2 regions of the Paenibacillus sp. 19GGS1-52 genome follow, and region 2 is predicted to be linked to the other one. Evidence: a T-box and tRNA genes for the amino acid it is inferred to sense, from the RefSeq annotation. Region 2 holds a T-box; the other holds one or more tRNA genes.
What was found. The T-box of region 2 lies ahead of trpS (tryptophan--tRNA ligase). A T-box ahead of a tRNA ligase gene usually reads a tRNA of that ligase, here a tRNA-Trp.
Positions count from the first base shown of each region.

Region 1 (15,229 bases), 110 kb from region 2:
CGCCGAAAGCCCAAGGTTTCCTGAGGAAGGCTCGTCCGCTCAGGGTAAGTCGGGACCTAAGGCGAGGCCGAAAGGCGTAGTCGAAGGACAACAGTTTGAAATTACTGTACCACCGTAATCCGCTATGAGCGATGGGGTGACGCAGGAGGGTAGTGACGCGGACTGATGGAAGTGTCCGTCTAAGCAGTGAGGCTGATGTGTAGGCAAATCCGCACATCGTTAAGGCTGGGCTGTGATGGGGAGCGAAAATTGTAGTAGCGAAGGTCATGATCTCACACTGCCAAGAAAAGCCTCTAGCCAGGAGAAGGTGCCCGTACCGCAAACCGACACAGGTAGGCGAGAAGAGAATTCTAAGGCGCGCGGAAGAACTCTCGTTAAGGAACTCGGCAAAATGACCTCGTAACTTCGGGAGAAGAGGTGCCTCGGTAGGGTGAATAGCCCGAGGGGGCCGCAGTGAAAAGGCCCAAGCGACTGTTTAGCAAAAACACAGGTCTGTGCGAAGCCGTAAGGCGAAGTATACGGGCTGACGCCTGCCCGGTGCTGGAAGGTTAAGGGGAGCGGTTAGGGGTTAAACCCGAAGCTGTGAACCGAAGCCCCAGTAAACGGCGGCCGTAACTATAACGGTCCTAAGGTAGCGAAATTCCTTGTCAGGTAAATTCTGACCCGCACGAATGGCGTAACGACTTGGGCGCTGTCTCAACGAGAGATCCGGTGAAATTTTAATACCTGTGAAGATGCAGGTTACCCGCGACAAGACGGAAAGACCCCATGGAGCTTTACTGCAGCTTGATATTGAATTTGGGTACGATCTGTACAGGATAGGTGGGAGCCAGAGAAGCAGGAGCGCAAGCTTCTGCAGAGGCGACGTTGGGATACCACCCTGATCGTATCTAGGTTCTAACCTAGTACCCTCATCGGGTACGGGGACCGTGTCAGGCGGGCAGTTTGACTGGGGCGGTCGCCTCCTAAAGAGTAACGGAGGCGTTCCAAGGTTCCCTCAGAATGGTTGGAAATCATTCGTAGAGTGCAAAGGCATAAGGGAGCTTGACTGCGAGACCTACAAGTCGAGCAGGGACGAAAGTCGGACTTAGTGATCCGGTGGTACCGCATGGAAGGGCCATCGCTCAACGGATAAAAGCTACCCTGGGGATAACAGGCTTATCTCCCCCAAGAGTCCACATCGACGGGGAGGTTTGGCACCTCGATGTCGGCTCATCGCATCCTGGGGCTGAAGTAGGTCCCAAGGGTTGGGCTGTTCGCCCATTAAAGCGGTACGCGAGCTGGGTTCAGAACGTCGTGAGACAGTTCGGTCCCTATCTGTCGTGGGCGCAGGAAATTTGAGAGGAGCTGTCCTTAGTACGAGAGGACCGGGATGGACGTACCGCTGGTGCATCAGTTGTTCCGCCAGGAGCATGGCTGAGTAGCTACGTACGGACGGGATAAGCGCTGAAAGCATCTAAGCGTGAAGCCCCCCTCGAGATGAGATTTCCCAATTAGTAAGACCCCTTGAAGACGACGAGGTAGATAGGTTGGAGGTGGAAGTGCAGCAATGCATGGAGCTGACCAATACTAATCGGTCGAGGGCTTATCCACAAACAAGCAAGAAACGCAGATTCGATTCGGATTCAGTTTTCAGGCGATTCAAGCCTGTATGAATTTTCCCTGATAGCTCAGTTGGTAGAGCACTCGACTGTTAATCGAGTTGTCACAGGTTCGAGCCCTGTTCGGGGAGCCACATATGGAGAGGTGTCCGAGTTTGGCCGAAGGAGCACGATTGGAAATCGTGTAGGCGCCACAAGCGTCTCGAGGGTTCGAATCCCTCTCTCTCCGCCATATATTTATTAAGACTAAGGCCCGTTGGTCAAGGGGTTAAGACACCTCCCTTTCACGGAGGTAACATGGGTTCGAATCCCATACGGGTCACCATTTTTCACTTGATTTTACTTCGTGAAATTTGGTATGATAACAATTGTTCTATTATGGAGGCTTAGCTCAGCTGGGAGAGCATCTGCCTTACAAGCAGAGGGTCGGGGGTTCGAACCCCTCAGCCTCCACCATATTATTACACAATCTAGCTGTATAGCTAATGACGCGGGGTGGAGCAGCCCGGTAGCTCGTCGGGCTCATAACCCGAAGGCCGCAGGTTCAAATCCTGCCCCCGCAACCAATTTGGAACCGTGGTGTAGTTGGCCTAACATGCCTGCCTGTCACGCAGGAGATCGCGGGTTCGAATCCCGTCGGTTCCGCCATTTTTAATTGTATATGGCTCGGTAGCTCAGTCGGTAGAGCAGAGGACTGAAAATCCTCGTGTCAGCGGTTCGATTCCGTTCCGAGCCACCATATTTTTACACAGCAATACGCCGGTGTAGCTCAACTGGTAGAGCAACTGACTTGTAATCAGTAGGTTGGGGGTTCAAGTCCTCTCGCCGGCACCATCCTTGGAGGATTAGCGAAGTGGCCAAACGCATCAGACTGTAAATCTGCTCACGTGAGTGTTCGGTGGTTCGAATCCATCATCCTCCACCAGTTTTAGGGGCATAGTTTAAGGGTAGAACAACGGTCTCCAAAACCGTTGGTGTGGGTTCAATTCCTGCTGCCCCTGCCAATACAATTTTTGAAGTTAAATATGGCGGTCGTGGCGAAGTGGTTAACGCACCGGATTGTGGTTCCGGCATTCGTGGGTTCGAGACCCATCGGTCGCCCCATTTTCTTTAAAATGAACTATTGGAGATTGATTAAGTATTGTATGGCGGTCGTGGCGAAGTGGTTAACGCACCGGATTGTGGTTCCGGCATTCGTGGGTTCGAGACCCATCGGTCGCCCTTTTTACTTTTAAATTTACATTGGGGTTTAGCCAAGCGGTAAGGCAACGGACTTTGACTCCGTCATCATAGGTTCGATTCCTATATCCCCAGCCATTTTTTTTGCGGACGTGGCTCAGCGGTAGAGCATCGCCTTGCCAAGGCGAGGGTCGCGGGTTCGATTCCCGTCGTCCGCTCCATTTGTGGCGCCATAGCCAAGCGGTAAGGCAAAGCTCTGCAAAAGCTTTATCCCCAGTTCGATTCTGGGTGGCGCCTCCAAGTTATTTTTATGTATATATGCCGGCGTGGCGGAATGGCAGACGCGCTCGACTCAAAATCGAGTGGGAGACCGTGGAGGTTCGAGTCCTCTCGCCGGTATCATGAAAAAGGTGTAAAAGATTTGCTTGTAAAAGCGATCTTTTACACCTTTTTCTCATTTCAGGCTTTTTGAGAAGCTCTATTTAGATAATTAATTGAAGGCGTGGAAGTGACTATTGTCGCTGCAGATCGATAAATATTTTAATGAATAAGTAATATCTCGTACATCAAAGTTGTTCTAGATTACAAAATTTCTAACTAAGCAGAAGAATTGGAAGCGAATTTTGTTGCTGCATCAATGATTTGTGTTCTGAATTAATATTTTAATAATAACTTAATAGAAGAGACCGCTCTCTCAATTAATGCTGCACGGAAAATTGAGTTATATTACATAACATCAATTTCGACTTTTCTTTGACAATACAGTTTTCAATATTGACGTTAGACCTTGAGATGGTATGATATAGGTATTGAAGGAGTTTTATCCTTTAGATTGTGTCAATAAACATTACATTAAACTTATTTACTCCCGAGTAAATGGGTTAACAAAATAGGCTCTTGTATAAGCTCATTGATTGGTTTGAGCGTTTCGACCAGGCGACCGTAAATTGCCCCAGGCTACAAGAGGTATAGGCTTGAGATTGCTGTTCACCGTGCAGAATTGTGCTTGGGAACGTATATTTCTATCGTATACCTTTTGTGACCCGGGGTTTTTTGTTGTGCTTAAAATTACAATATAAAAGAAGAGGTGTGTATCGATGAGTTATAAATTGATAATTAAGAATGCAAGTATTCCCCAAGGTGACAGACAGGTATTGACTGATATTCTGGTGGATAAAGGGATTATCGTTGGGTTTGCCAAAGATATTGACGCTGGGAATGCAGAGGTTATTGACGCTAAAGGAATGCTGGTGCTGCCGGGTGTTATTGACTCACATACACATTTTAATGACCCTGGATTTACTCATCGCGAAGACTTCGTTACTGGAACAAGCAGCGCAGCGGCGGGAGGAGTTACACTCATTATCGACATGCCTTGCTGTAGCGTGCCTTCGGTCCGTTCGGTAGATAATTTGCACAATAAGCTTAACGCCTTGGAAGGTAAGGGAGTTATCGACTATGCGATGTGGGGAGGAGTTACCGGCGAAGATGTGCGGAACGATGTTTTGAACATCGTTAAAGAGCAGGCGGCAGAGGGTGTCGTAGCCTTTAAGGTGTATATGACCCCGTCTGTTCCCACCTATCCGCGTGTAACTGACCCGGAAATGCTGGAAGCCTTCTATGCTGTGGCTGAAACAGGAATGCCGATCGGTATTCATGCCGAGAATTTTGCGATTTGTGATTTCTACACGAACAAGTTGAAAAAAGAAGGACGCATGGATTATCCCGCATGGGCGGAAGCACGTAAGATTTTGGCGGAAAAAGCTGCAATTCAGCTTGGTATAAGCTTCTCTGAGGAGTCAGGAGCCCGTCTGCATATTGTGCACATGAGTACTGCTGCAGGTAATGAACTGATTAAGGCAGCAAAGATTAAAGGGCTTAAAGTGACAGCGGAAACTTGCCCGCATTACTTGACGCTGAACGCTGTTGACTCGATGACTGAGTTCGAGGCATTTGCGAAGATTGCTCCTCCTTTGCGCCGTACAGAAGACAATGAAGCCTTGTGGCAAGGTCTGGTTGATGGAACCGTTGATTTCATGGCCACTGACCATGCACCTTATGAGATCGCCACTGAAAAGGATGCTCCAGGAATGGATGTCTGGACCTCTTTTCCAGGGATACCAGGTGTTGAAACATTGGTTCCAATCATGATCAGCGAAGGCTTTAATAAAGGCAGATTAAGCCTTTCACGGCTGGTAGAGGTGCTGTGCACCAATCCGGCAGTTCATTATGGTCTGTACCCCAAAAAAGGGGCTATCGAAATTGGAGCAGACGCCGATTTTACAATCGTAGATTTGGAGAAGGAATGGACGCTTGATAAGGACAAAATGCACTGTAAACCGAAATATACTCCTTTTCACGGCATGAAGCTTAAAGGTAAAGTTGACAAGACGATTGTCAGAGGCACGTTGGTTTATGATGATGAACTGGGTGTGGTAGGTAAACCTGGATACGGTGAGTTCGTGAAACGCCAGACCATTAGTGAACTTCCGCGCTTGTTAAAATATTAAGCAGATCTTGCTGGAACATTAATGAGATACACTTGAGAGGAACGTGACTGCTATGGGCAAACACGCCGTAGTTATTATTGATATGTTAAATGATTTTATCAGCCCGGAAGGTGCACTCTGTTGCCCAAATGGCGAGAAGATTGTGCCGGCGCTGCAGGAATTAATCGAATTCAGCCGTGAGAATGATATCCAGATCATCTTTGTACAGGAAGCTCATCGAAAGAACGATGCGGATTTCAGAGTAAGACCGATTCATGCGATCAAAGGAACCTGGGGTTCCGACTTCATACCGAGTCTGACTCCGCAGATCGACAAAGGCGATTATATTGTGCAAAAAAGACGACATAGCGCCTTTAGCTACACGGATATGGACCTATTCCTTCGTGAAGAGGGCATTGATACTGTAGTAGTTACTGGCGTATGGACAAATGTATGCGTCCGGTCTACAGCATCAGACGCGATGTATCATACGTATAAGGTGATGTGTATCAGCGACTGCTGCGCTTCAAAGGATGAAGATATGCATGTATCTGGCCTGCGGGATATCGGTATATTTGGAGAAGTCCTAACACTTGAGGAATATAAAGCAAGGAACACTGTTGTGAGAGGCTAAGGAATTCAGATTGCGTATGAGGGTTTAGAGAAAGCTCCTGTGGCGACGGATTATCCCGGCGGTGCAGGAGCTTTTTCCTAATTATAAGAAAGTTGCCAATTGTTCATATAGCTTAACGCCGACGGAACGTGCTACAATACCCGAGTTATACGGGCTTTGATTCTGTGATCTGCATTTTGAGCGCGGTTACGTTGTAGGCATTAACAGGCGCGAGGTCCTGTGAACAGGAGGAGAGGGCTACGATCACATCTGTGAGGGCAAGCAAGGCGACATAATCACCCGGCTTGGACAAAGGTTCTTCAATCACATAATCCAAGTTCTCGTCGAGGGAGTTATTCATGAACCAGTTGATGGGGTCAGGGATTTCTTTATGGCCAAGCTGGTATTTACCGAGCGCTTTTTGTAAATTGTCATGACAGTTGGGATGCTCCTCCAATCCAAAATCAACCTTATAGCGATAATAGTCGCAGGCTGGAAAAAAGAAGTCATGCCGACCAACGGTATCTTTGGTCATCTGCATAAGGGGTCTGCGGTAATTGCTGTAAAGGCCGTCACCTTCTTTGAGTCTGATGCTGCTGAGCGACGATCTCATATGAACTGGCGACACATGCTCCTCTGGATTCTCCGCATTAAAGCAGACAAAATCACCTACCTGCTTGCCTTCCACATCTATGATATAGAGCGTCTGCCCTTTGCGTACCCGCGCACTTCTTCCTTCATACGCAGGTACGATGATTTCCTCAACTACAATTTCGTTTCTCACTGTTATTCACCCAATTTCTTTATTCTATGAACACGGCCACAGCTCGGATAGGGGAACCAGTGCCTTTGCGGATTTTGAGCGGAAGCCCAAAATACAGAAAGCGTTTCTGCGCTATTTTATCGAGGTTGCATAAATTTTCGGTATTGGTCATTGCGTATTCCCGACAGATTAAATGTCCAGAGAAACGTGGATCATTCGGATTATCGATGGAAGGGGCATCTACGCCGATATTTACGATACCTTGCTTGGCTAACCATTCCGCTGCCTCATAATCTAATCCTGTGTAGCGGGTCAACCATTCCTCTGTCCCGTAAGCGCGGTTATAATGACCGGTGTACAGCAGCACGATATCCCCTTTGTCGAGATGGAGATAACCTTTTTGTAAGGCCTGTTCCAGATCCTGGCGGGTAATGTAGCTATCCGGCGAGATATGGGAGACATCCAAACAGATGGCCGGTCCATAAAAATATTCCAGCGGCATTTCATCGATCGTCTGTCCCTGTGGATCATATTCGTAGATGGCATCGCTATGGGTGGGACCGTGCTCATTAATGAGCAGATTATTGGTAGCAAATTCGAAGCCGAGTTTGTGTTTACTCTCTGCATGACTCATATTGGGGAAGATCATGGTCTTCTGATGCGGAGGGAAGACCGGCATCCCCTGATAGATTTCCTGTGAGAGATCTACAACCTGAATGCCCATTTCGTCACCTCTTAAAAGTTTTATGGAGCGCTGCTACCTGAGAATCTTCGCAATAAAACTACTTCGGAAGCATAGGCTTAGTTTTGATAGCAAAAGCTTCCTAGATCGCAAAACTAGTTCAGTAACCTAGCCTTAAGCGAGTGTTGGCAGCACGGTGAAGGCATCGGCATCAATCAGGCCGATATCGGTTATTTTCCACGCCGGGCTGGTGACTAGTGAGAGGAAAGAAAGATGCATAAATGGTACATGCAGGCTGCATCCTAGCTCCTCACGGGCTAGCTGATGCAGCTCGGTAATCCGACTGCTCATCTGCTTGCCTGTCAGTTCGTCAGTCATTAGCCCACCAATGCGCAGCGGCAGATCCCCTACAACTTTGCCCCCTGCAATCATGGCGATGCCTCCGTCCATGGCAATAACCCGATTCACGGCGGTTACCATATCTGCATAGTTAGTGCCTGTGACAATGATGTTATGCGTATCATGGGCTACGCTCTCGGCGATCGCTCCTACTTTAAGCGTCATACCGCGAACAAAGGTTTTACCGATCTTGCCGCTGCGTCCATGACGTTCGACTACGAGCAGGGGAAGAAGGTCGTCTGCGACCGAAGGCAAGACGACATTATCCTTGACGGAAGCGATATAGATTCCGGCTCCGGTCAGGTTTTGATCTGGAATAACCTCGATGGTCCGGATCTGAACGGTGTTATGAGCGCCTTCAGCAGAAATTTGCAGGTCCTCCAGTTTGACGGGTTTACGCTTAACGGAATTTTTGACAGAAGCGGGATAAATATAGGAGGGGATATCCCGGGTGAGCTCGCCGTTCTCGGCGATTTTGACTCCGCTTATATAGACTTGAGCGATCTTCATCTGGGTTAAATCGCTGATTACGGCGATATCGGCTTTTTTACCTGGGGCGAGCAGGCCGATATCATCGAAGCCAAAATGTGTAGCCGGGTTAATGGTGACCATTTGGATGGCCTCTACTGGATCTATACCTACGGCAATGGTTCTGCGGACAATATCATTCATATGCCCGTATTTCAGCAGATCCTCAGGAACCATATCATCGGAGACGAGGATGGCTCGTCGTGAATCCATTCCCTCCTCAGTAATGGCCCGGATGCATTCAGCCATATTGCGCTGGGAAGAGCCTTCGCGCATAAATACACTGACCCCGTAACGCAGCTTCTCCATCATTTCTTCCTTCGTCGTTGTCTCATGGCAGGAGACATGGCCACCTCCACATATGATATGGGCGGCAAGCTCGCGGCCAAATAAGCCGGGGGCGTTGCCTTCAATGCTTTTGCCAATAGCTTTGGCGTAAGAAACAGAGGCAAGCAGATCATCAATAAGATAGGGGGCATTGCGGTATACCGGATGAACATTGCTGAAGCCCTGCAGTTCTCCGATTCCCTGTACATGATCATCATTCAGCAGTTCCTGCATATCCTTCGAGCTAATATCAGCACCAGCAGTTTCTAGACCAGGCACATCCGGCGTGAGACAGGGTACGGTGAAAAGAACACGGTTCGGTAAGGTTTTGGCTTCCTCGATCATCGCTTTCATTCCCGGCACTCCCAGAACATTGCCTATTTCATGCGGATCTGCTACTAATGTTGTGGTTCCCGTTGGAATGGATAATTTGGAAAATTCGGTTACAGTAAGCATCGCGCTTTCGAAATGCATATGTGAATCAATAAAGCCCGGACTTATGAATTTGCCGCGCATCTCTTCAATGACGGTAGAGGGACCAATCAGCTTATCCGCTTGGCCTACAAGTAGAATGCGATCCCCTTTTATAGCTACATCGCCTTCGTAAATTTCCCGGGTAACTACATTAATGATATAGCCGCCTTTAAGTACAAGGTCGGCGTGAACAGTGTCGGAGAGCAGCACATCAATCATCCGCCGCCGCTGAATCGCATCTTTGATATCTGTCGTTAGCATATGTTATGAACCTCCCGCCTTGGCGCAATCCACGCTGTCTACAATACCGACAATAGCGGCATCTATAGGGGCATTCGGATGTAACGTCGCTCGTGAAGCCACGCTGCCGACTACGAAGATGATCGTTTCGCCAATTCCGGCTCCCACCGTATCGACCGCAACGATCGTTGCTCCAGAAGGTGTATTGTCCGGGTGAATCGGCTGAACGATCAGTAGTTTGGCACCAACCAGAGTCTCATCCTTTCTAGTTGCAACGACGTATCCGATAATTAGTCCCAGCTGCATGTGATTGTCACCTCTTCTATTTAAATTGAAGCTCTATTCTATATTCTCTGGCCATATCTGCGGCAAGCGGAGTGATTACGGCATGTCTGCTCAATACAATGATTGTTCTATCCAGCTTCCGTGCTGAGCGGATATCCTCGGCGGTTAGTATCTGTTTCTTGAGTGGTGCTTCCGCAGAGGACAGCCAGTTCCCCACTTTATCCGGTTCTAGCAGCTTAATGCCGAAGCCTTCTATTGTACTAACCATAGCCAACATCTGCTCTTTCAAAAGCGGACTGGCCTGCGAGAGACCCTGCTCACCCCAACGATAATGATCTGGTTCTGCCCCTAGCGTTAAAGCGGCGACCGGTTTTCCTGCACAAAGAGCCAATACTATTAATTGTACGAATGGATGTCCGGTATCCAATTGAGTTAGACGGGACAACAGGGATAGTGAAAGTACGGGTATGAATAGGGCATCTGCTTCGGAGGGAGAGGGGGGCAGGGAGTTGGCGGGAAGTATAATATCGTCAACTCCGGACTGCGCTACTATCTCTTCGAGGGCCATTGTGTTGAACAGATTCTCCTCTACCCATATCCGTAATCTAACGTTGCTTGCCCCCAGCTTCCGAATAGCCGCGAACCCATCCTCCATACCGATAAAATGATTGGCCAGCAGTGTTAAGACTCGGGGATAGTCTTTATTTAACTCTGCTGCTCTGGAGCCGTAAGACATCTCCAGTAGGATATTTGCAGCAACCGTGCTATGCCGGCTGTCCATGGTGACTATTGTTCCTATTCAATGCCTTTGGATAACAAGGCCCGTTCAACTTCACTATGTGGTCTTGGGATGACATGTACCGAAACCAGTTCTCCGACCCGTTTGGCTGCTGCTGCCCCTGCATCGGTTGCTGCCTTTACAGCACCTACATCCCCACGAACCATAACTGTTACGAGACCAAAGCCGATTTTTTCATAACCGCAGATTTCTACGTTTGCCGCTTTCACCATTGCATCCGCAGCTTCAATTGCCCCTACAAGACCTTTTGTTTCGATTAATCCCAGTGATTCTCCCATTATAAAAACCTCCATCAATTTAGTTTGGTTTGTCGTCTGAATCGGTTGATTCGGTTGAATCTGTAGGGCCAGGTGAAGCTGGTAAAGTATCCGACTTCAGCTTGTTAGTCTTTGTGAGCGGGTCAGTAGCAGAGGAGATAGTAACAGATGCGGGAGCGGCGTTTTCTTTTTCCAGTAAATATTTCGACAATATCTTGTGAGTCACATCCTCGTGAGCTTTTGCGATGACATGGGCAGAGATTACCTTGCCGACTCGTTGTGCTTCTGCCTTTCCAGCCTCAACGGAGGCGTTGACTGCAGCAACATCCCCGCTTAGATGAATAGTCACACCCAATGAACCGCCAACACCGATAACCTTCTCTACGGCCACTAGTCGCACATCTGCTGCCTTAAGTGCAGCATCTGCTGCTGAAACGGCGGTTGTGAACCCAAGAGTCTCAATTAATCCCAGCGCTTGCATGTTCAGTCCTCCCTCATCATGGTCTTAAGCTCTGCCTCTACAGCTGTTATCTGAGCAGAAGTTCCGGTTATTGTTACATAGCTGTGCTCCGCCCTAATTTTCAGTTCAGGATGGGGACAACGGTAGAGCAGTTGCTGTACCAGTCCGATGCTGTTCCAGCGTGAAGCGGCATCTACAACCGCAATGGATTCTTGCTGCCCTGCCCCCAAATGTTGGCGGAGGAGCGGGGTGGGGCTCAGGCTGACGAACAACTGCACTCTGCGAGTAGAAGCGACCTGTAAAAGATCAACTATTTCCTTCAGCTTGATGGCTACTTTGTGAAAATGATTGCTGAACAGCTTAAGCTCGAAACGAGGATCAGCTTCTCCCCAGTAAATCTCGGCTTCCAGCGTAGGGTCATCTGCTAGAATCTTCTCTGCAGCAAATAGCTGTCCCGGATGGCAGGATCGTGTACTGATGACACCAGCTGCACTGTAATTTCGGCTGGTGATTCCCAGTAGAGGACGAAGCGCGGTAGAGATATCCGGGAAGAGCCAGGCGTCCATATCCCTCGCAGTTGAGAGACGGAAAGGCTCAGAGGTCTCAGGTGTATGGAGTTGAGCCTTTATGTGTGAATTTCCAGGTGAACTAACCTCCACATTCTTGTGCGATAAGGTGCGCAGAAGCAGTGGAGATAAACAATGCTCGACAAAATGTTGAGTATGGAGTGCTCCACTAGTGGAGCTAATGGTGCCGCCAGAGTGGGTAGAAAGAGTATTGCTACCGCTGCCAATGGAGTTGCCCAAGCTACTGGAATTGCCAGAGTTGTTGGAAAGGTTGGAGCTGCTGGAGCTTGATGCAGCAGCACCGGCAATTAGGGCCAGCCGTTTGGCAGCTTGTTCCTTCTGGTAATTAGTCCTCTTGACTGGCGGCTGTGGCTTGCTATAATCCTCCGGATGGGCGGGAGTGACACCGGAAAAAGGAATAGCATGGTTTCTTTGCAATACCTCTGAAACAACATTTCTCATAAAATCGGACAAATGTAATCACCTCCTTTAAGAAACTTTTGTTTTATCTTGTTTAGTAGAGCATTGTGGCTAAATCCGGATGCGGGCGCGGAATGACATTTGACGAAATGAGCTCACCGCCGGTTCGTGCATAAGCAGCAACGCCAGCCTCAACCGCTGCTGTGACAGAGGCGACATCGCCTTCGACGATAACCGTCACCAAGCCGGAGCCGATCCGCTTGAAGTCCACCAGCTTAACATTTGCTGCTTTGCACATGGCGTCGAGCGCTTCTAATGCTGGTGTCAGCCCTCGTGTCTCAATCAATCCGATTGCTTGCATAATCCACCTCCTTAAAGTTTTGCGGAACTTTACATCTTCGAGTATGACTGTGCAGCAAAACTACGTCGAAAGCATAAGCTTAAAGTTTTGATAGCAAAACTACATCGAAAGCATAAGCTTAGATTTGCGCATCCACGCTGAAATCAGTGTTCGCCAGAACATAACTGGTTAAATCGCATGTACAGCCTCGGTAGCGGATGAGGAGAAAGGTTAGCACAGAGATTAGCAGGAATTTCTCCCTCTAAAAATGCATCCTAGTAGGCTATTAATAGATTAGCGGGAAAAACTCCTGCTATATTTGCCCCTTTGGACTGCAACAGCCGAAATGCCAATATTTAGAGGGAATATTTCCCTCTAAATCCTCTAAATAAATGATTTTACCAAAATTAGCGGGAGGAAATCCCTTTAGTTTCAGAAACGGATCTCAATTACCGAAGAAAAGTAGAGTCATTCGGTGTCTGTTCAACGGCAAGTGCTGAGTGTGAAGTAGAGAAGAGTCCTAGAACCCTCTATACCTCTATAAATAGTTCGCCAGCTCAATCTCATCCTGTCCAGGAATATGAGTTCTGAGATAATGCTCCGCTTGCGATAACGGGTACGTAGCATCGATGCCCATCTTAGCAGTGACCCCGCGAAGATTGTGGGAAGGTTCCAGCGGAGAACCCTTGGCGCCAGGGACAATGAACAGATCCAGATCGGCTTGAACCCGGGTGGCAATGGCCCACTCCACATCAAGCGGATTCAAGAGGTCAACATCTTCATCGACGACAACCACATGCTTCAAGTCCTTGTCACCGGCAAAGGCAGCTAGCAGAGTAGTTTTGCCGTCACCCTCGCTTACTTTGCGAATCCTAACGACTGCATGATACCGTCCTACGCCACCCATTGTGATATGAACGTCTTGAACGGTAGGCACAACCTGCCGGATGGAGCTGATTAAGGCTACTTCACGGGCAATAGCCATAGGCAGCTTCTCTTCATAGCTAGCTGGGAGAATAGTCTGCCAAATGGGATGGTTCCGGTAAGTTACGGCGGAGAACTCTACCACTGGCTGTTCTGAACGTGGTCCATAATATCCGCCGAGCTCTCCGAATGGTCCTTCGGGTACGCGAATCCCAGGAAGAATCCGCCCCTCAAAGACAACCTCAGCTTCAGCCAGAACCTCAAGATTAACGCTCTTGCAGGGAACTACTGCAAGTGCCTCGCCGAGTAGGGCAGAGGCAACATCCAGCTTATCTACATGAAACAGATGTGTGCTGACCTGTGAAGCCAGAACAACAGCCGGGACGATGCCAAACATAAACGCGACTTCCAGCGGCTCATCACGCTCTTCAAACTCTTTGTATTGTTGAAATAATTCTGGTGAAGAGATTAAAATACTGGTCCGGTTGCCATCCAGCAGCTGCATCCGCCGGATGGAAGTATAACGTGTATGTCCGTCCCGGCCCTTAACGACCATGACTCCTGAGACGTAATATGCTCCGCTGTCCAAAGCATGATAAGTGCATACAGGAAAGTAATCTTTCAAGTTAAGCAGGCCGGTAATAACGTTGTCATGGACCGAAGCGTGCTCCACTTTGCGGGTCGCAAGCGGATGCACGAGGGCCTCGATAAGGCGAGGAAGCATGTCGCCAGGCTGCATATCCATACTTTCAGCCATCAGCGCTTTGGAGCCGCCAAGCCCAACAGTCATGTGTACGTTATACCCTTTGATCTTCTCGAAGAGTATGGGTTGCGCACCCTTTACCGCTTTAACTACTGCTCCGAGCTCGAAGCGGGGGTCAACTTCTCTACGTATCCGCAGCAGCTTGCCGTTCCTCTCCCAATGCTCCAGTAATTGTCTAATATTCAGCGCTGCCATCTTTAAGCCTCACCCCATCTTTTCATTAATTGATGTTCAATCCCCAAAGCATCGAGGACACGGGCATTCATAAAATTAACCAGCTCCCAGATCTCTGTGGGATGATTGTAGAATCCTGGTGAGGCAGGCATAATGTCTGCTCCCGCGCGGGCAACCCTAAGCATATTCTCCAAATGAATGAGATGGAGTGGCGTCTCGCGGGGCACGATAATGAGCCTGCGTTTTTCCTTCAGCACCACACTGGCCGCACGGCTCAGCAGAGTATCTCCCAGCCCATTGGCGATAGCACCCAGTGTGTTCATGGAACAGGGGATAATGACCATTCCGTCAGTTTTGAATGAGCCGCTGGCTACAGGTGCGAACAAATCACTGTTTGGCAGCACCGTCGCATATTCCGCGATCTCAGCCATGTCGATGCCACATTCATATTGGAGCACATTCTCTCCGGCGCTAGTGGCGATAACATAGGTGTCTATGCCTAATTGATGCAGGCTGCGGATCAGGGAGTAGCCGTATATGGCTCCGCTTGCTCCTGTAAGAGCGACTATAATTTTCATGATTGGAGTTCTCCTTTAGAAAGGGTACTGGCTGGGATTCTGTATAAAAAAACAAAAGGAAGCCGTTGACATAGAGATGTTCTCTAATCAACGGCTTCCTTCAGTCTGTAAACAGAATTCGGGCAAACCTTATTTATGTGGCAGCTCATCAGGATGAAATCGAGATAAGCCGACTATGCGGAATAACAATTACTTGCTGGTTATAGGCAGATTAACATGACGAGAAGTAGGCTATATTAAAATCCGCGAGATAAATCCCGTTTCATTTATCCTTTCTCGGCATCCGTGATAACTACAGTACAAGCCCATGCAGTTTGTGGCTCATAATCCCGTAATACGCCAGTGACGGCCAGCTTCATTTCTTCGGC
Region 1 is NZ_CP059724.1:1,210,996-1,226,224, forward strand. Features, by position in the region: rRNA gene H1230_RS05590 (23S ribosomal RNA) at 1-1,593, shown strand, start outside; tRNA gene H1230_RS05595 (tRNA-Asn) at 1,660-1,735, shown strand; tRNA gene H1230_RS05600 (tRNA-Ser) at 1,741-1,833, shown strand; tRNA gene H1230_RS05605 (tRNA-Glu) at 1,852-1,926, shown strand; tRNA gene H1230_RS05610 (tRNA-Val) at 1,982-2,057, shown strand; tRNA gene H1230_RS05615 (tRNA-Met) at 2,091-2,167, shown strand; tRNA gene H1230_RS05620 (tRNA-Asp) at 2,172-2,249, shown strand; tRNA gene H1230_RS05625 (tRNA-Phe) at 2,265-2,340, shown strand; tRNA gene H1230_RS05630 (tRNA-Thr) at 2,360-2,435, shown strand; tRNA gene H1230_RS05635 (tRNA-Tyr) at 2,441-2,526, shown strand; tRNA gene H1230_RS05640 (tRNA-Trp) at 2,532-2,605, shown strand; tRNA gene H1230_RS05645 (tRNA-His) at 2,630-2,705, shown strand; tRNA gene H1230_RS05650 (tRNA-His) at 2,750-2,822, shown strand; tRNA gene H1230_RS05655 (tRNA-Gln) at 2,845-2,918, shown strand; tRNA gene H1230_RS05660 (tRNA-Gly) at 2,927-3,001, shown strand; tRNA gene H1230_RS05665 (tRNA-Cys) at 3,007-3,080, shown strand; tRNA gene H1230_RS05670 (tRNA-Leu) at 3,101-3,179, shown strand; purine riboswitch at 3,658-3,760, shown strand; gene allB (allantoinase AllB) at 3,878-5,290, shown strand; gene H1230_RS05680 (cysteine hydrolase family protein) at 5,343-5,903, shown strand; gene H1230_RS05685 (DUF1989 domain-containing protein) at 6,049-6,666, opposite strand; gene H1230_RS05690 (cyclase family protein) at 6,686-7,369, opposite strand; gene ade (adenine deaminase) at 7,502-9,316, opposite strand; gene H1230_RS05700 (EutN/CcmL family microcompartment protein) at 9,320-9,601, opposite strand; gene H1230_RS05705 (hypothetical protein) at 9,618-10,361, opposite strand; gene H1230_RS05710 (BMC domain-containing protein) at 10,376-10,657, opposite strand; gene H1230_RS05715 (BMC domain-containing protein) at 10,677-11,117, opposite strand; gene H1230_RS05720 (hypothetical protein) at 11,120-12,136, opposite strand; gene H1230_RS05725 (BMC domain-containing protein) at 12,177-12,443, opposite strand; gene H1230_RS05730 (UbiD family decarboxylase) at 12,961-14,304, opposite strand; gene H1230_RS05735 (UbiX family flavin prenyltransferase) at 14,307-14,861, opposite strand; gene H1230_RS05740 (Na-translocating system protein MpsC family protein) at 15,128-15,229, opposite strand, start outside.
Region 1: it encodes a tRNA-Trp, which carries the amino acid that the T-box ahead of trpS (tryptophan--tRNA ligase) is inferred to sense. The anticodon was not compared.

Region 2 (15,229 bases):
CTGCGGGATACAGGCGTGATGACCCTGGAGGATCTGGTGGCTAAGCATTTAGATGTTGACCTGAAGAAGCCAGATTTCTGGCAGGGAGCAACAGATTTGATTATGGCTGATATTACCGAGTTTTTGGAGATGACGAAGCATTTAGCATAATATTTTGTCGGAAAATTGACAAATGACAGCTGATGAATAGATTAAATAAATAACTAATAAAATGTATGAACACGCAAAGATCCCTGTAAAGGGGTCTTTTTTTGGATGGATAATGTCGAAAAAACTCGATTTTCAGAAAGCTATACACAATTAAATAATGAATTTTGCGCATTTATAGGGATAATCACCCAATTATGTTGAATAATGTTGAAGGACGAGAAGTAGTATCCTATAATGAGCCTTAAGCCTTATATTAGGCAAGCTAGAACGATTATTTAAGGAGGAAGGCGTATGCTCAAGACGGAACAACTTTCACTGGTAAGACAGATGGATATAGTGTTTAAGGAACTGCAGGAGGAATTATCAGCCTTGTCTTCAGGCACTGTATTTGTGCAAATACGAAATAATGTCATTGGGAAGTTTGGCATTCGACACAATCCTCTATCTGGACGGAACGGGGTATTTACAGCAGAGAATGAAGGGTTGACAGCAGTACAGCAGTCGTCCTTTCGATTAATGGCACTGGAAAGTCTGAAGTATAAACGGCGTTGGACACATGGTGAGATAAGTTATGAATTCGCAATTAGGCAGGGAATAGTCGTTGTGGATGCTACACTGGAGTCCAATTACAATATGGCCAACCTATTGATCCGATATCCGCGAAATGCCCACACTGAAAGCTCAGATCAATCGTACGGTTGAGAATAGTACATAAACTATATACATTCAAAAGCCCTCTTACGCTTCGACGAGAAGCGTAAGAGGGCTGAAAAGCTGTCCGGCATTAGGCGATTACATGCCTAACCGGTTAAGGCCACTAAAGATAAGGCTGCACTAGTTCGAACGACCGGACAATTGTTGCTCTGCCAGTTGTACGAGACGTTTGGTGATGTATCCTCCTAAAGAACCGGTTTCGCGGGAAGTATAGTTCCCGTAATACCCGTCCGCTGGGATGGTTACACCCAACTCTTGTGCTGCTTCATATTTCAATTGTTGCAGAGCTGCATTTGCTTGAGGAACGACCAGATTATTGGAACGGCTGCTACGACCTTGGCTTTGACCTGCTTGACCCATGTTTGTCACCTCCTTCGCCCGTTGTGAAGATAGTATGGGCGTTAGGAGGTTAATTCATGCACCATTTCAGAAGGTTTTAAGGATGGTAATTATTAGTTGATTAACAATGTTATTGATTAGGGTAAATCATCTCCAGAGTAGTGTACAACTCCAGACTCTGCCCAGGTTCAAGCGTTAGCAAGCCTGTGAAAGAAGCATCTTTGGGAATGTTAGGTGCATCCGGCAGCCAAGTATAAGGTTCTATACATAGAAATTGCTCTGCCATTCCTTTCGTATATACAACCCAGTGGCGGAAGAGATTCTTATCAGCAGTATAACGAAGACCATATCCGTCATCACGCAGTAGCAATGCCTCTACAGGCTGCTGGTCTCCAATCCGCAGCGCAGTGTCAAAGTTAGTTCCTTGAAGGTTCATTCCTTGGTTAAGGGAATCCAGATGGCCGAGAGGAAGCACTTCACCGCTCGGTAGCAACTCATTATTCAGCTCGTAGATACTTTCTACAGGTAGGGAGAGTTTCCAACGCTCAGGTTCTCCGTCAATCATAAACCAGGTGTGATAACCGATTCCAAAAGGAATGCGATGCTCACCCAGATGCGTAACCTTCAGCGTTTGTCTTAGCCGTGCTCCCTCCAGCCGATACGTCATTTCGAATTTAAGTGGAACGGGAAATTGCTCCATCCAGTGAGCATCATCTACTGTGCGGAACTCTGTTGTTACCGCGCAGCCTTCCTCGTCTTCTTCAATATCGCTGACACACCATGCTTGGGTTCGGTGCAGACCATGGATGTGATTATCACCGGCAGTATTCTGGTCGAACTGATAGTTTATGCCCTCAAACTTAAATTGCCCTTTGCGTATGCGGCCGGGTGGAACCAAGAGTGGAATGCCAAAATGATACGGTTTTTGCATAAAAAAGGTTTGGTCACTTTCATCAGGTTGTCGCAGAATTTGCCGTTCTTCCTTACGATCCCATAAAGAAATTACGCTATTTCCTAGTCGCGGCAAAAGCGTGACTTCCAGTTCGCTGCTATGCAAAATATAGGTATCATAGCCGCCCCACTGCCCTTTGGTCACCTGTTTCATGAGATATGCTCCTTTGTACGTAACTGTTATCTAATTAAACACGGATAACCTTATCATAGCAGATAATGTTCCTATGGTTAAGGGATTTGACAACTTCCCTGCATAGTTCTATGATGAAGGCATTATGAAGATGGTCAATGTGATGACGGGGATAAGTAGACAGGAGAGGTGCTTTCAGAAAGCCGGTGGTTGATGTGAACCGGTAGTACCCTCCTGCTGAATGGACCCCTGAGCGCCGTGCTTGAACGGGAGAGTTAGTGTCCTCAGTAGACCGGACGGTTCTTCCCCGTTAACGGAAGTTTAAGGCTGCTTGCTTATGTTTGCAAGTTATGAAGCAGCGAATAAGGGTGGCACCACGGTCTCACGTCCCTTGCGGACGGGGGGGCCTTTTTGCGTTCTCAGAAATACAGAAACCAGATGATGGAGGGGTATATCATGGTCAAGAAAGTATTATCAGGCATACAGCCAAGTGGGAAGCTCACGCTTGGAAACTACATTGGTGCTATTAAGAATTATGTGAAATTGCAGCATGAGAATGAATGTTATTTCATGGTGGTTGATCTACATGCGGTTACCGTTTCCCAAGAACCAGCAGCATTGCGGGAGCAGTCAGAGTCCGTAGCTGCGCTTTATATTGCCGCAGGAATAGATCCTGCCCATGCGAATGTGTTCATGCAATCGCATGTGCCGCAGCATGCAGAGCTGGGATGGTTAATGACTACACTCACTTCAATGGGTGAGTTGGAACGGATGACACAATTCAAGGATAAATCTTCAGGTAAAGATTCCGTTGGCGCAGGGCTCTTCGTATATCCATCGCTGATGGCGGCTGATATTCTTATCTATAACGCAGACCTTGTTCCTGTCGGAGAAGACCAGAAGCAGCACCTGGAGTTGACCCGTGATTTGGCTGGACGTTTCAATCATCGATACGGTGAATTTTTCACTATTCCAGAGCCGTTTATTCCAGAAGTGGGCGCACGTATCATGTCGCTTGATGATGGTTCCAAAAAAATGAGCAAAAGTAGTCCGAATCCGGGCAGTTTCATAGCGCTTTTGGATCCGCCGGATGTGATCCGTAAAAAAATCAGCCGAGCCACGACTGATTCTGGTAGCGAGGTTCGTTATGATCCATCCGCGAAACCAGAGGTTAGCAATCTGATGGTTATCTATGCTGAATGTGCGGGAATGACTCTGCAGCAAGTAGCAGATCGTTATGAGGGACAAATGTATGGTGGCTTCAAGAAGGATTTAGCCGGAGCTGTGGTGGCCATGCTAGAACCGCTGCAAGAGAAATATCATGAGATTCGCAGTTCAGGCACCATCACAGATATATTGGCCGAAGGTGCGGCAAAAGCCCGTATCGTAGCAACTGAGACGCTAACAGGTGTTAAAGAACGAATGGGCTTTCTGCCCTATCGTTAAAGGATTTCTTGTTTAGCTTCCTGCTGACGTCGCAAACGAGCTTTGAGAATAAAGCCCCAGCCAATATTCATCACACATAAGAAGCCAAGCAAAAGCGCTAGCCAGATGTTGTAGCTGATCATGATCGAGGCTACCGTGAGGAGCAGAATAGAAGAACAAGCGAACCATAGAGAGAGTCCCTTACCCATAGTACACAACCTTCCTTTCATACTGATAAAGTTCTCCCGGAGCAATTTATGCTCCGGGATTTTTTTGAAATATAAAAATTTATAGGTTTCACACGATAACTTATCCTTATATTTCTCGAAGAAACGGATGCCATCCCTAAAAGGACGGCAAAGCCGTTTCTTCTTGTGAATATAAGACTTTACTGTGAAACAGTCTATAACTTCATGGAGCCGGGGTCAATGGCAAACCGTTCATCCAGCTTCTCACTGCTGAGCCAGCCCACATAGGTATTAAGAGGGTGATACTGGTTATCCATTACTAATACGGCAACGAACGGGAATTGCTTGCGGTGTAAATAACGTACATCACCCCAGCGTACAATATAACCTGACGGCAGTACCTCCACCTCTGCTACAGCATAGGAAGTGAAATACAGAAAGGCTTGAATATCGGGATGGGACTTGGAATGATCAACAGCCGGATGCTGTGAGCAGACCGCATGCTTAAACCATTCCAGACGACCGTTGTTCAGTTGGCCTACATCATAGCTCTTATCCGTTTTGGCCTTGACTACATTCCAGCGTCTTGGTGAGATGGTGGGGATAACAAAATAACGGTCGCCAGCATCATGTTTTATGTCCTTCTTTTTGATATTGCGGGTAATACGGGAATGGACAACAGTTCTCCAGATGTAATAAAGCGCGGTACAGACATAAAGTGTAATAAATAAAGGTGCTGGTGGAACAATCCCGCTGATCCAGAGGATAATCGCCGCCGTATGGCTGCCAAATATAAACGGATCGAAAATGTGGATAATGTTCCAAGCAATCCATTTCTCGGTGAACGGACGGGCCGCTTGAGTACCATATGTGTTAAAAAGATCAGAAAACACATGAACGGACACACCGATGAAGCTCCAAAGCGCTATATGGCTCAGGGCCTGCCAATCCGTAAACCCAAAGATGGGTCCCAGAACAAGCGTGATCAACGCAGGCCATAATAGCAGAAAGGGCAAAGAATGGGTAATCCCCCGGTGATTACGAATATAAAGCGCGTTATCTTTAAGGCGAAGCGCAGTATCGGCATCCGGGGCCTGTGAGCCAAGTATGGTGGCAAGCATCACAGCTCCAGCCAGTACAGGATCTGAGGCAATAGCGGGGTCCACGAAGGAAAGTCCGGCCAATCCGAGGCCCATAACAAAATGTGTAGCAGTATCCATAGGTAAGTTCTCCTTTGTGCAGATTTCTCTATTAATAATTACCCAATTTCTTGTCCAGTTATTAATGAGTACAAAATAAATGTTGTCACGAAATTGTCGAATTCATGAACATCATGGTCAATGATTGTCAAAGTCTTTAACGGTTTGTTATGATAAAGTTAATAGCGGAGCTTTTTACTCCGGCGGAAACGTTAGAGTACCTTAGAAGGAGGATCATTAAACGTGGATAATCAATTGAGATATGAAGCTTCTTCCGATTCCGCAGCCATGTCTGCTAAATCGCCCCCTGAAGGTGCTAGCTGGCGTGATTTTGTAACTGTTACGAAGCCTGGAATTATACGGTCCAACCTGATCGCTGCATTTGCGGGTTACTGGGTGGCCTCAGGCTGGGATGTTCAATACGGCAGATTAATTCTGACCTTGATGGGTACAATGCTGGTCATGGCTTCTGCTTGTGTTTTTAATAACTTTTTTGACCGGGATCTGGATATGAAAATGGAACGAACCCGTGATCGCGGATTGCCTACAGGGCGGCTGAAACCAACAACAGTGCTGCTGTATGCTATTGGACTCGGCATTTTGGGTTTGTTCGTGCTCTTTGCTTTTTCTGGAATACTTGCTGGGTTGTTCGGCATTGTTGGAATGTTCGTCTATGTTGTAGTATACACCCTATGGCTGAAGCGGACATCAACCTGGAGTACTTCGGTCGGTGCCATTTCCGGGGCGATGCCTCCTGTAATCGGTTACGTAGCCGTAACTGGTAGGGTTGATTTGGGTGCTTGGCTGTTATTCGCTATGCTGTTTCTATGGCAGCCTCCACATTTTTGGGCGCTTGGGATTCGGCGTAAAGAAGAATACCGGGCAGCAGGTTTTCCACTCCTGCCGGTAGTTAAGGGAACGCGACGCACACAGTTTCAGATGATACCTTACGTAGTGCTATTGATACCCATCCCCTTTATAATGTACGCGTATGATTATGCAGGGATCTTTTACCTCATTATATCTGCTGGTTTGTCCATTGCCTGGTTAATCCTGAACTTGAGAGGGTTCCAAGCGAAGGATGAAGAAGCTTGGGCCAAAAAAAGCTTTTTCTTCTCCATTAATTACTTAACGATCAGTTTGATCGTGCTGGTGCTGAATACGATACATGGTTGAGGGGGAGCGGGTATGTATTGAACACCTTGAAGCGTTATAAATGGACATGGATGCTGCTCCTGCTTGCTTTGATCATGGCTGGTTATTTAGCCGCCAATTCTTTAACCTTCGGCAAGAAAGAGCTGCCGGTTATCGGGGAAGTGCAGAATTTCTCTCTTGAGAATGTGAACGGAGATCAGGTTACGCTGGCTGATACACAGGGGAAGGTACGTCTGGTGTATTTCTTTTTTACAGAATGTCCGGATGTATGTCCCATTACTACCTTCATGTTGTCAAAGACGCAGGATTTGCTTATCAAGGATGGCAGCTTCGGCAAGGATGTAGGATTTGTCTCCATTTCCTTCGATCCGGAGAATGATACACGTGAGGCTATCAAAGAATTTGCCGATCGGTTTCATGCCGATTATGCTGGCTGGTATTTCTTGCGGGGAGATCAGGAAGAGATTCGAAATCTGGCGGCCAAGTCCTTTAAGGTACTAATCGCCGGGAATAATAAGGATAATTTCGCTCATGCCAATCTGATTGGACTGGTGGATCGCGATAATCGCCTTCGGGCACTGTATGACGCCGGAGATACTGAGAATGTGACACCGGAATTCCTTGCCGATACTGTGAAGGCATTAGCTGCGGATAAATAATTATTATATGAAGAAGAACAGGAGCCACCTCTAAAGTCATGAACATGGCTTTGGAGGTGGCTCCTATTCTTTCAGAAGGGTAAGGGTTCAGGATAGACAATAAATTCCTCAAGACCCGCCTTTTCGAGCTGGCTGATATTATATTCATCAGGAGTGCCCTCAACTCCGGCATATCCCCGACGGGTATAAATATGACTGGCGTCTGGAAAAGCATCACGCAGAACACCACGGATTTTTTTGCCGGAGCTGTCGTTGTCCATGTACAGGTAGACTTCTCCGTCTCCCACCTTACGCCGCAAGGACTCCAGCTTGAGTGAGTTGAGTGTGCCAAAAGTACAGAGGATTTCAATTTCCGGTACTAATAGCCGCCGTAATCTGCTGCGGTCATTCTTGCCCTCAACAATAATTATAATGGACATTATCGGATAGTCACCTCCGGAGAAATAAGCCTAGTGCAGGTTGTGGTTTTATTCTACCTAAGGTTCGCCATTTTTAACAGAGGTTCGTCCATTATGTGTTCATTCCCCGGGAAATGTCGTAAAAAGAAATAAACACCCGAGGCTCGGGTGTTTATATGTTGTGTCTTAGGCGGGACGTCCATTCCAATCGGGCTGTAATGCAGGTTGTTTGCCAGTATTTCTGGGCGGGAGCAGCAGGAGCGCTGTCATGAGCAGCAGAAAAGCAATGAAATAAGGAGAGACGAATGTCCGTAACTGCCCAGCTGCTACCGGACCCGCAAAAGCACCAAGTGACATGGCAATCGACTGCAGCGAGAACGTTCTGCCCATCCGGCCTGGACCACCAAGACTGATAAACAATGAGGCCATCGCCGGGAAAAGCACTCCTTTGGCTGCACCAAGCAGAAAGAGGATAGCTGCAGCGGGAACGCTGTGAAATGAAGCGAGCATGAAGAAACAGAGCGCCATGCCTAAGAGGGCGGAGGCTATTCTTCCAGCTGGTGTTAGACGATTCAGAAAAAACATACTGAGTGTTAACAAAGCGCCCAGACTTAGAAGCGATAGCAGTATGCCTGTCGAAACCATACTCCTGCTCCCGGTCTGTGTCAGAGGAAGCTCGAAGAAGAGTACTCCCTGTGAACAGGAAACGAAGAAGGGCAGAAGATAATATCGTCTGGACACTTTAAAGGTGGGAGTTATTAGACTATTGGAGATGGAGTTCTCCTTTGGCGATAGTGGTATTGGAGTATTAGAAGTTGCACCAACTTTGCTGTGCTTAGGTACACTGAAGTAAGCCATTACTCCAGTGAATATCAGCAGATAACCAAGACTTCGGAAGGTGACGGAAAACCCGGCTTCAGCAACGATAAAAGCGCCAGCGGCCGGAGATACAACGGAAGCTAGTGTATGGACGATGCCGTGGCCGGACATGTATTTGCCCTGAACTGCCGCATCAGACGATAGTGAAGCAAGCAACGTCATGCAAGCCGGAGAGAGGAAGGCCAAGGCAAAGCCGCTGGCCGCCCGCAACATCAGCAGATGCCAGGGAAGCTGTGCATGAGCCTGCAGCAGCAGGATTACACCTGCTGTAATCAGGCTGAAGACAATGTAACGGCGGCTGCCATTACGATCGACCAGCACACCTGCGAGCAGATTTCCGGGAAGGTGTGTCAAGGAGTACATGCCCATCATCCAGCCGATAAAAGCGGGGCCTGCGCCAAGAGAAAGAGCAAAGGGAGTCAGGATAGGATATTGGGCATGTAAATCGAAGAATGCCAGAAAGAGAAACAGATACAGCCACAGTGCGGTTTTTACAGGGAACACCTCCGTAAGCTTAGCCCCAGCAAGGTCAGAAAGGCACAGGGCTGCTGTTATATGAATTGTGTATTCAGTGACCAGGAAAAGCAGCTACTTGTACTTTACGTGGGACGGGAAGGGCTTATACCGTTTTTTAAAAATGTAAGAATTTATAGGTTTCACCCAATAACTTATCCTTATATTTCTCGAAGAAACGGATGCCGCCTCTTTCAGACGGCAAAGCCGTTTCATCTTGACATCATTAGATAGCCTTCTGTCCACCCGGCTGTGCAATCATGAATTATGAGGTTCTATCATGTATAATAATTAATATTGAGATAATGCCTACGGGATAACTCATCCTGTGGGACGAAATTAGCGATTGGGGTGTTGTGGGTTGATGGATCCAGAGGTATGGTCACAGTTCATAAGAGAGAATTGGTTAGTGATTGTTATTGCGCTTGTTGTACTATTTGCGGTAATTAATCTGGTTAAAACTGTTCTGAAATGGGCGATTGTCATTGTTATTGTTGTTGGTTTATTCATTTATGGTGGGGTTACTATGGATCAAATTGGCAACGCTGTGAATAAGGTGGCGGATGGTACAGTAAGCACACTGAAGAGTGAAGCGCAGGAAGTCATGCTTAAAGAGGCACAAGACGCCAAGTATACTTCTGGCGAAGATGGGACGTTTACGATCACAACCCCGAATATTGAGATGAAGGGCAAGGCTGGCGAGGATAAAGTAGAGGTTACTTTCCGCGGGGTAAGCCTTGGGAAATGGAGCGTTACCGATACGACAAAAACATTTATTGAAGCAGCAAAGAACAATTAGAACACTGCGGAGAATGCATAAAAATGAAAGGAGAGGGCTGATATGCTGAACGGGTGGATCGAAAGTCTGAGTGATGCTAATGTCATCTCAATCACCCTTCTGCTGGTTGTAGTCTTCTCGCTGCTGCAAGGCTGGAGCAGAGGATTCTCACGCTCGACTGGAAGATTATTTGGACTTTTGGGTACTGGATTATTTACTATTGCAGCATTGATATTGGCGATTCCAGCCACTGTTTATCTCTCGCCTTATGTTAAGGACTGGGCTTCGGGAGTTGTTCTTCCCGTTTCCGAGCTCAAGCAGTGGCAACAAATTTATTATACTGCAGTGTCGGTGCTGGCAGGCTCGCCTTTGGTGCGATTTCTGCTGCTGTTGTTGTTCACGTATAGCTTGATTCGTATATTGTTGGGACTGTTAACATTCCTGCTTCCATTTCGTCTCCCTCGGCATACAGCGAGATTTGCGGACAGAAAGCTTACGCAGATAAGCCGCTTAGGCGGAGCTGCTATAGGATGTGTAATTGGATTAGTACGGAGCCTAGTGCTTGTAATTGCTCTCTTTATTGCCATCGGACTGAATCCGGATAGCAACTTTAGTCGTTATGTGGAGTCATCCCCCGTCTACAGCCAGAGTGCTGCTGCAGTTATTGAGCCCTTTGCAGGTGAGGCTATGCAGAACAAGCTGCCTATTCTGACTAAGGCTGTTGCTGCGGAAATGAATGATATCCTTCGCCGGAAATACGAGGTTATTGATCATGACATTTCGCCGGATATTGTTGTAGCTGCCTCAGATATTGCGGGTCAAGCAAAGGGTGATGAGAAGAAGGCCAGACTGTTATACGACTGGGTGGGCTCGCGAATAGCCTATGATTATGCCAAGGCTGCTAACTATGAGCAGAACAGAATTTGGCATGAGCAGACCCCTCAGAACACATTCGATACCCGCTTGGGTGTCTGTATCGATTATGCCCGTCTCTATGCGGTAATGGCTCGTTCACAGGGGCTGCAGGTGAGGGTAGTCACCGGTCAGGGGTATGATGGTCAAGGAGGACATGGACCTCATGCTTGGAATGAAGTCTATATTAGTGATCGGAAAGCGTGGATTCCACTTGATTCTACATGGGCCAGTAGTGGCGATTGGTTCGACTCCAAGGACTTTGCTGACACACATATCACGGAAAGCGTGCTCTGACCAAAGGCGCGTGGGACATTAGATGTATGGTACAATACCAACATATTTAAAGATAAGGCTGAGGGGGATTGTCAGCCTAGTTTCATCCTATGAATAACGAGGAGAGAACAGCTGTGAAGAGGTTCGGTAAATTGGGCTCGCAACCCGACAGAACTCTTACAACCACCCTAGATCTGCGGATTAATCTATTTTTCTTCAGTACATTTTTTATATTTTGCGTTATTATTGTACGTTTGGCTGGACTACAGTTCGTTGAAGGCCCTACACTAACGGAGGTAGAGACCAACAGGGAGACCAAGAATGCTCCACTTGCTGCTATGCGAGGGATCATCTACGCTGCCGGAGGTGAGAAGATTGCTTATTCTACTCCTGTTCAATCGCTTTATATTACGCTAACTAATGAATATACAGCGAAGTCTACCGATAAAGAAACAGGCAAGGTTGCTTTTACTGAGGCAGCTATGATCAAAGCTAATGCGCTGGCAGATAGACTGGTAACTGATTTTTCTAAATATGGCGACCCTAATGCACCAAAACTTACCCGTCAGGAAGTCAAAGCATCACTGGACTTGGAGTTTAAGAAATATCTTGGCTATATCCCTCGCCGAATAAAGGCAGGTTTGACTTCTCAAGAAGTAGCCTATTTCATGGAACATAAGAATCAATATCCAGGACTTTCTATCGTTGAAGAAAGCTTGCGCCATTACGATAAGAATACTGTAGCGGTGCAGACTGTGGGTTTTATCAAGCCCTTTAAATCAACTGAGGATTTGGCTGTTTATCAGAATATTCGCAGTGCTATGAAGAAAATCAATTCTTCTCCCGGCTTATCCTATAAAGTTGATGAATTTGTTGGATTCGATGGTCTTGAACTGCAGTATCAAAGAGAACTGCGGGGAGAAAATGGCTATCAGGTCGTATCTGTTACTCCACAGAACATGGCAGAGAAGGTAGAGAAAGTGGTTGCCCCTGTAAAGGGTAAAGATATCTGGATGACCATTAACATGAATATACAACTGAAGACAGAGCAGGCGATTACCGAACAGATTAAATGGCTGCATACTAATGCTGTTCAAGGGAAGACCCATCCAGATGCCTTGACAGGGTATGCCGTAGCCATGGAAGTCGATACGGGTAATGTTATCACGATGGCCAGTATGCCGGATTATGATACGAATGTATGGATCGCAGACTCTTTTCCAACCGAAATCTGGAACAAAATTATAAATAATTACCAGAATGGTACAATAACCTCAATTCAATCCGGCAGTTCAGGCCATGATATCAGATCCGTGCCGTTTCTTGGCTCCACGATCAAGCCGTTAAGTGTGCTGATTGGTTTAAATGAGGGCTTTTTCACAACATCGACTACGTATAAGGATAAGGGAATTGCTTATTTCGGTAAAGATGATAAATCATCCGTGCGAAATTCATCTGGTCACGTTTATGGCCCCATGGACCCCGCCAAAGCGATTGAGAACTCCTCTAATGTTTTTATGGTGGATATGGTTGGCAAGCAGCTGTACTTGAAATATCAGGATAAAGGTGTCGAAGTCTGGGACAAGTATATGAAGGATTTTGGTCTGGGTGTATCCACACAAAGCGGTCTGCCTAAGGAAGCAGCAGGTATAATTGGCTATAAAGATATAACGGCTGCAGGCAGTTCACAGGCTGCGCTAGTCTATGCTTCCTTCGGCCAACAAGCTGGATATACAACACTGCAACTGGCCCAATATGCTTCAACGCTTGCCAATGAAGGAATACGTATTAAGCCGCAGCTAGTTAGTAAGATAACAGATGCGCAAGGCAATGTAGTGAAAGAATTCCAACGTGAAGTGCTGAATAAAGTCACGTTTGCCCCTTCCTATTGGAAAGAGGTTAAACAAGGCATGAACAGTAAAGTCAGTGCCTTTGATGACTTTCCGTATGATTTTGCCCGTAAGACGGGTACTTCACAACAGATGGCGGATCGTGAGCTACGTGACAATGGAGTCTTTATTGCATATGCTCCACGTGATAAACCTAAGCTGGCCGTAGCGGTTATAATACCAGAGGGAGGCTTCGGCTCTAACAGTGCAGCCCCCGTAGCCCGTAAAATATTCGATGCCTATGACTGGGAATATGGTCTGGATGGCGTGCCAAAGAAGAATCTTCAACCTGCAGTAAACGTAATTAAGGAATAATAAATATATTATTTTAGAGTTAAAGGAGAGAAAAACTGTGAGTGTTTTCCGAAAGCAGGCCTCACCTCCAGACGAGTCTGACAACAAAAGTTCCCTTGGCCTGCGGATCAACGTGTTTTTCTTCAGCACGTTTGTTATATTCTGTGTCATTATTATACGCCTTGCAGTGCTTCAATTCGTAGAAGGGCCTACGCTAACTGATGTTGAGACTAGTCGTGACACCAAAAATGTACCGCTGGCCTCTATGCGTGGTGTGATTTATGCAGCCGGTGGTGAGAAATTAGCGTATTCGACACCTGTTCAGTCGCTATACATTACCTTGACCAAAGAATATACAGCAAAGGTCACTGATAAGAATACGGGTGTAACTACCCTTTCGCCAGATGCTAAAGCTAAGTCAGAGGCACTGGCAGCCAGTCTGGTAGCCGACTTTAATAAGTATGGCGATCCAAACGCGAAGAAGTTGACCAAAGAAGATATCATCGAAACGATGGATTTGGATTTTCGTAAATCTCTGGGTTATATGGCTCGGCGGATTAAGGCGGGTCTGACCTCCAAAGAAGTGGCCTATTTCATGGAGCATAAGGATGACTATCCGGGACTTGAGATTGTGGAGGAAAGCACCCGCCATTATGATACAGATACGGTTGCAGTACAGACCGTTGGTTATATCAAGCCTTTTAAATCCTCCAGCAGTTTGGATATTTATCAGAATATTATTAATGCGATGAAGAACACTCAGGACCCAGGTCTAACCTACAAAGATGATGAATTTGTTGGGTTTGACGGTCTGGAACTGCAATATCAAAGAGATCTTCGTGGACAGAATGGCTATCAGGAAATCTCTGTTAATCCGCAGAACATGGCGGAGAAGATCGAGAAGGTAGTTCCACCTGTAAAGGGCAACGATGTCTGGACGACGATTAATAAGAATATTCAACTCAAGACGGAGCAAGCAATAACGGAGCAGATTAGTTGGCTCCATTCGCATGCTGTACAGGGCAAGACTCATCCGGATGCTTTGACTGGCTATGCAGTAGCAATGGAAGTGGATACAGGTAATATAGTAGCTATGGCAAGTATGCCGGACTATGATACAAACATTTGGACCACTGGTTCATTGCCGACAGACGTCTGGAACGATATTATTAACAATTACCAGAACGGAACGATTAATCCTATTTCTTCGGGAACTTCAGGAAATGGCTTGAGATCCGTACTGTTGATGGGTTCAACCATTAAACCGCTCAGCGTGCTTGTTGGATTAAATGAAGGTTTCTTTACGACCACCAGCGGGTATTCAGATAAAGGATTCGCCACTTTCGGTAAAGCGGGACATGAGACGAAGGTGAGAAATTCTTCAGGACATGTATATGGATATTTGGATCCGGCTAAAGCCATTGAGAAGTCCTCAAATGTGTTTATGGTTGATATGGTTGGCAAGAAGCTTTATGAGAAATATCAGGATAAGGGTATTGATGTCTGGGATAAATATATGAAAGAGTTCGGTCTTGGCGTATCTACACAAAGTGGTCTGCCCAATGAATTCTTGGGACAGATTAACTATACCAATATTAAGGCTGCCGGTAGTTCACAGGCTGCACTCGTCTATGCTTCTTTTGGACAACAAGGTAGTTATACGGCGATGCAGCTTGCTCAGTATGCTTCTACACTTGCCAATGAAGGACAACGGATCAAACCGCAGCTGGTTAGTAAGATTACGGATGCGAATGGGAATGTAGTTCAGAAGTTCGATCGCGAAGTACTCGATGAGGTAACTACCTTTGATAAATCCTTCTGGAAAGAGATCAAGCAGGGCATGAACAGTGATGTTACTGCATTTGCCGATTTCCCTTATGACTTTGCCCGTAAAACGGGGACCTCACAGCAGCTGGCGAAAGGTCAATTACGCGATAACGGTGTCTTCATAGCCTTTGCTCCGCGTAATCATCCGAAGCTGGCAGTAGCGGTAGTTATTCCTGAGGGTGGTTTCGGTTCCAACAGCGCTGCGCCAGTAGCGCGTAAAATATTTGATGCTTATGATTGGGAATATGGGCTGGATGGTGTACCCAAGAAGAATCTTCAGCCTGCTACTAACGCAAATGGTGATGCTACTACTAAGAAGGGAGATAGCACGACTACAAATGCTGCCGATACTACTAGTACTCATTAAAAATAAATAGCTACTCATAATGGAGAGCATACAAGAATGGAGGGGTGGCAAATGATTGCCAAATACCGCCTGCTTGCATTGGATATGGATGGAACATTACTGAATGATGAACAGCTGATTACCCCCGAAACGGAAAAATGGATCAAAAAGGCTGTGGAGGCAGGCGTTCATGTCTGTCTGTCT
Region 2 is NZ_CP059724.1:1,323,993-1,339,221, forward strand. Features, by position in the region: gene H1230_RS06140 (M3 family oligoendopeptidase) at 1-150, shown strand, start outside; gene H1230_RS06145 (O-methyltransferase) at 442-852, shown strand; gene H1230_RS06150 (alpha/beta-type small acid-soluble spore protein) at 985-1,224, opposite strand; gene H1230_RS06155 (aldose 1-epimerase) at 1,334-2,308, opposite strand; T-box leader at 2,442-2,682, shown strand; gene trpS (tryptophan--tRNA ligase) at 2,744-3,733, shown strand; gene H1230_RS06165 (hypothetical protein) at 3,730-3,921, opposite strand; gene H1230_RS06170 (metal-dependent hydrolase) at 4,116-5,120, opposite strand; gene cyoE (heme o synthase) at 5,343-6,275, shown strand; gene H1230_RS06180 (SCO family protein) at 6,293-6,913, shown strand; gene H1230_RS06185 (DNA primase) at 6,985-7,332, opposite strand; gene H1230_RS06190 (MFS transporter) at 7,498-8,694, opposite strand; gene H1230_RS06195 (hypothetical protein) at 9,068-9,502, shown strand; gene H1230_RS06200 (transglutaminase domain-containing protein) at 9,545-10,690, shown strand; gene H1230_RS06205 (peptidoglycan D,D-transpeptidase FtsI family protein) at 10,780-12,873, shown strand; gene H1230_RS06210 (peptidoglycan D,D-transpeptidase FtsI family protein) at 12,911-15,046, shown strand; gene H1230_RS06215 (Cof-type HAD-IIB family hydrolase) at 15,098-15,229, shown strand, end outside.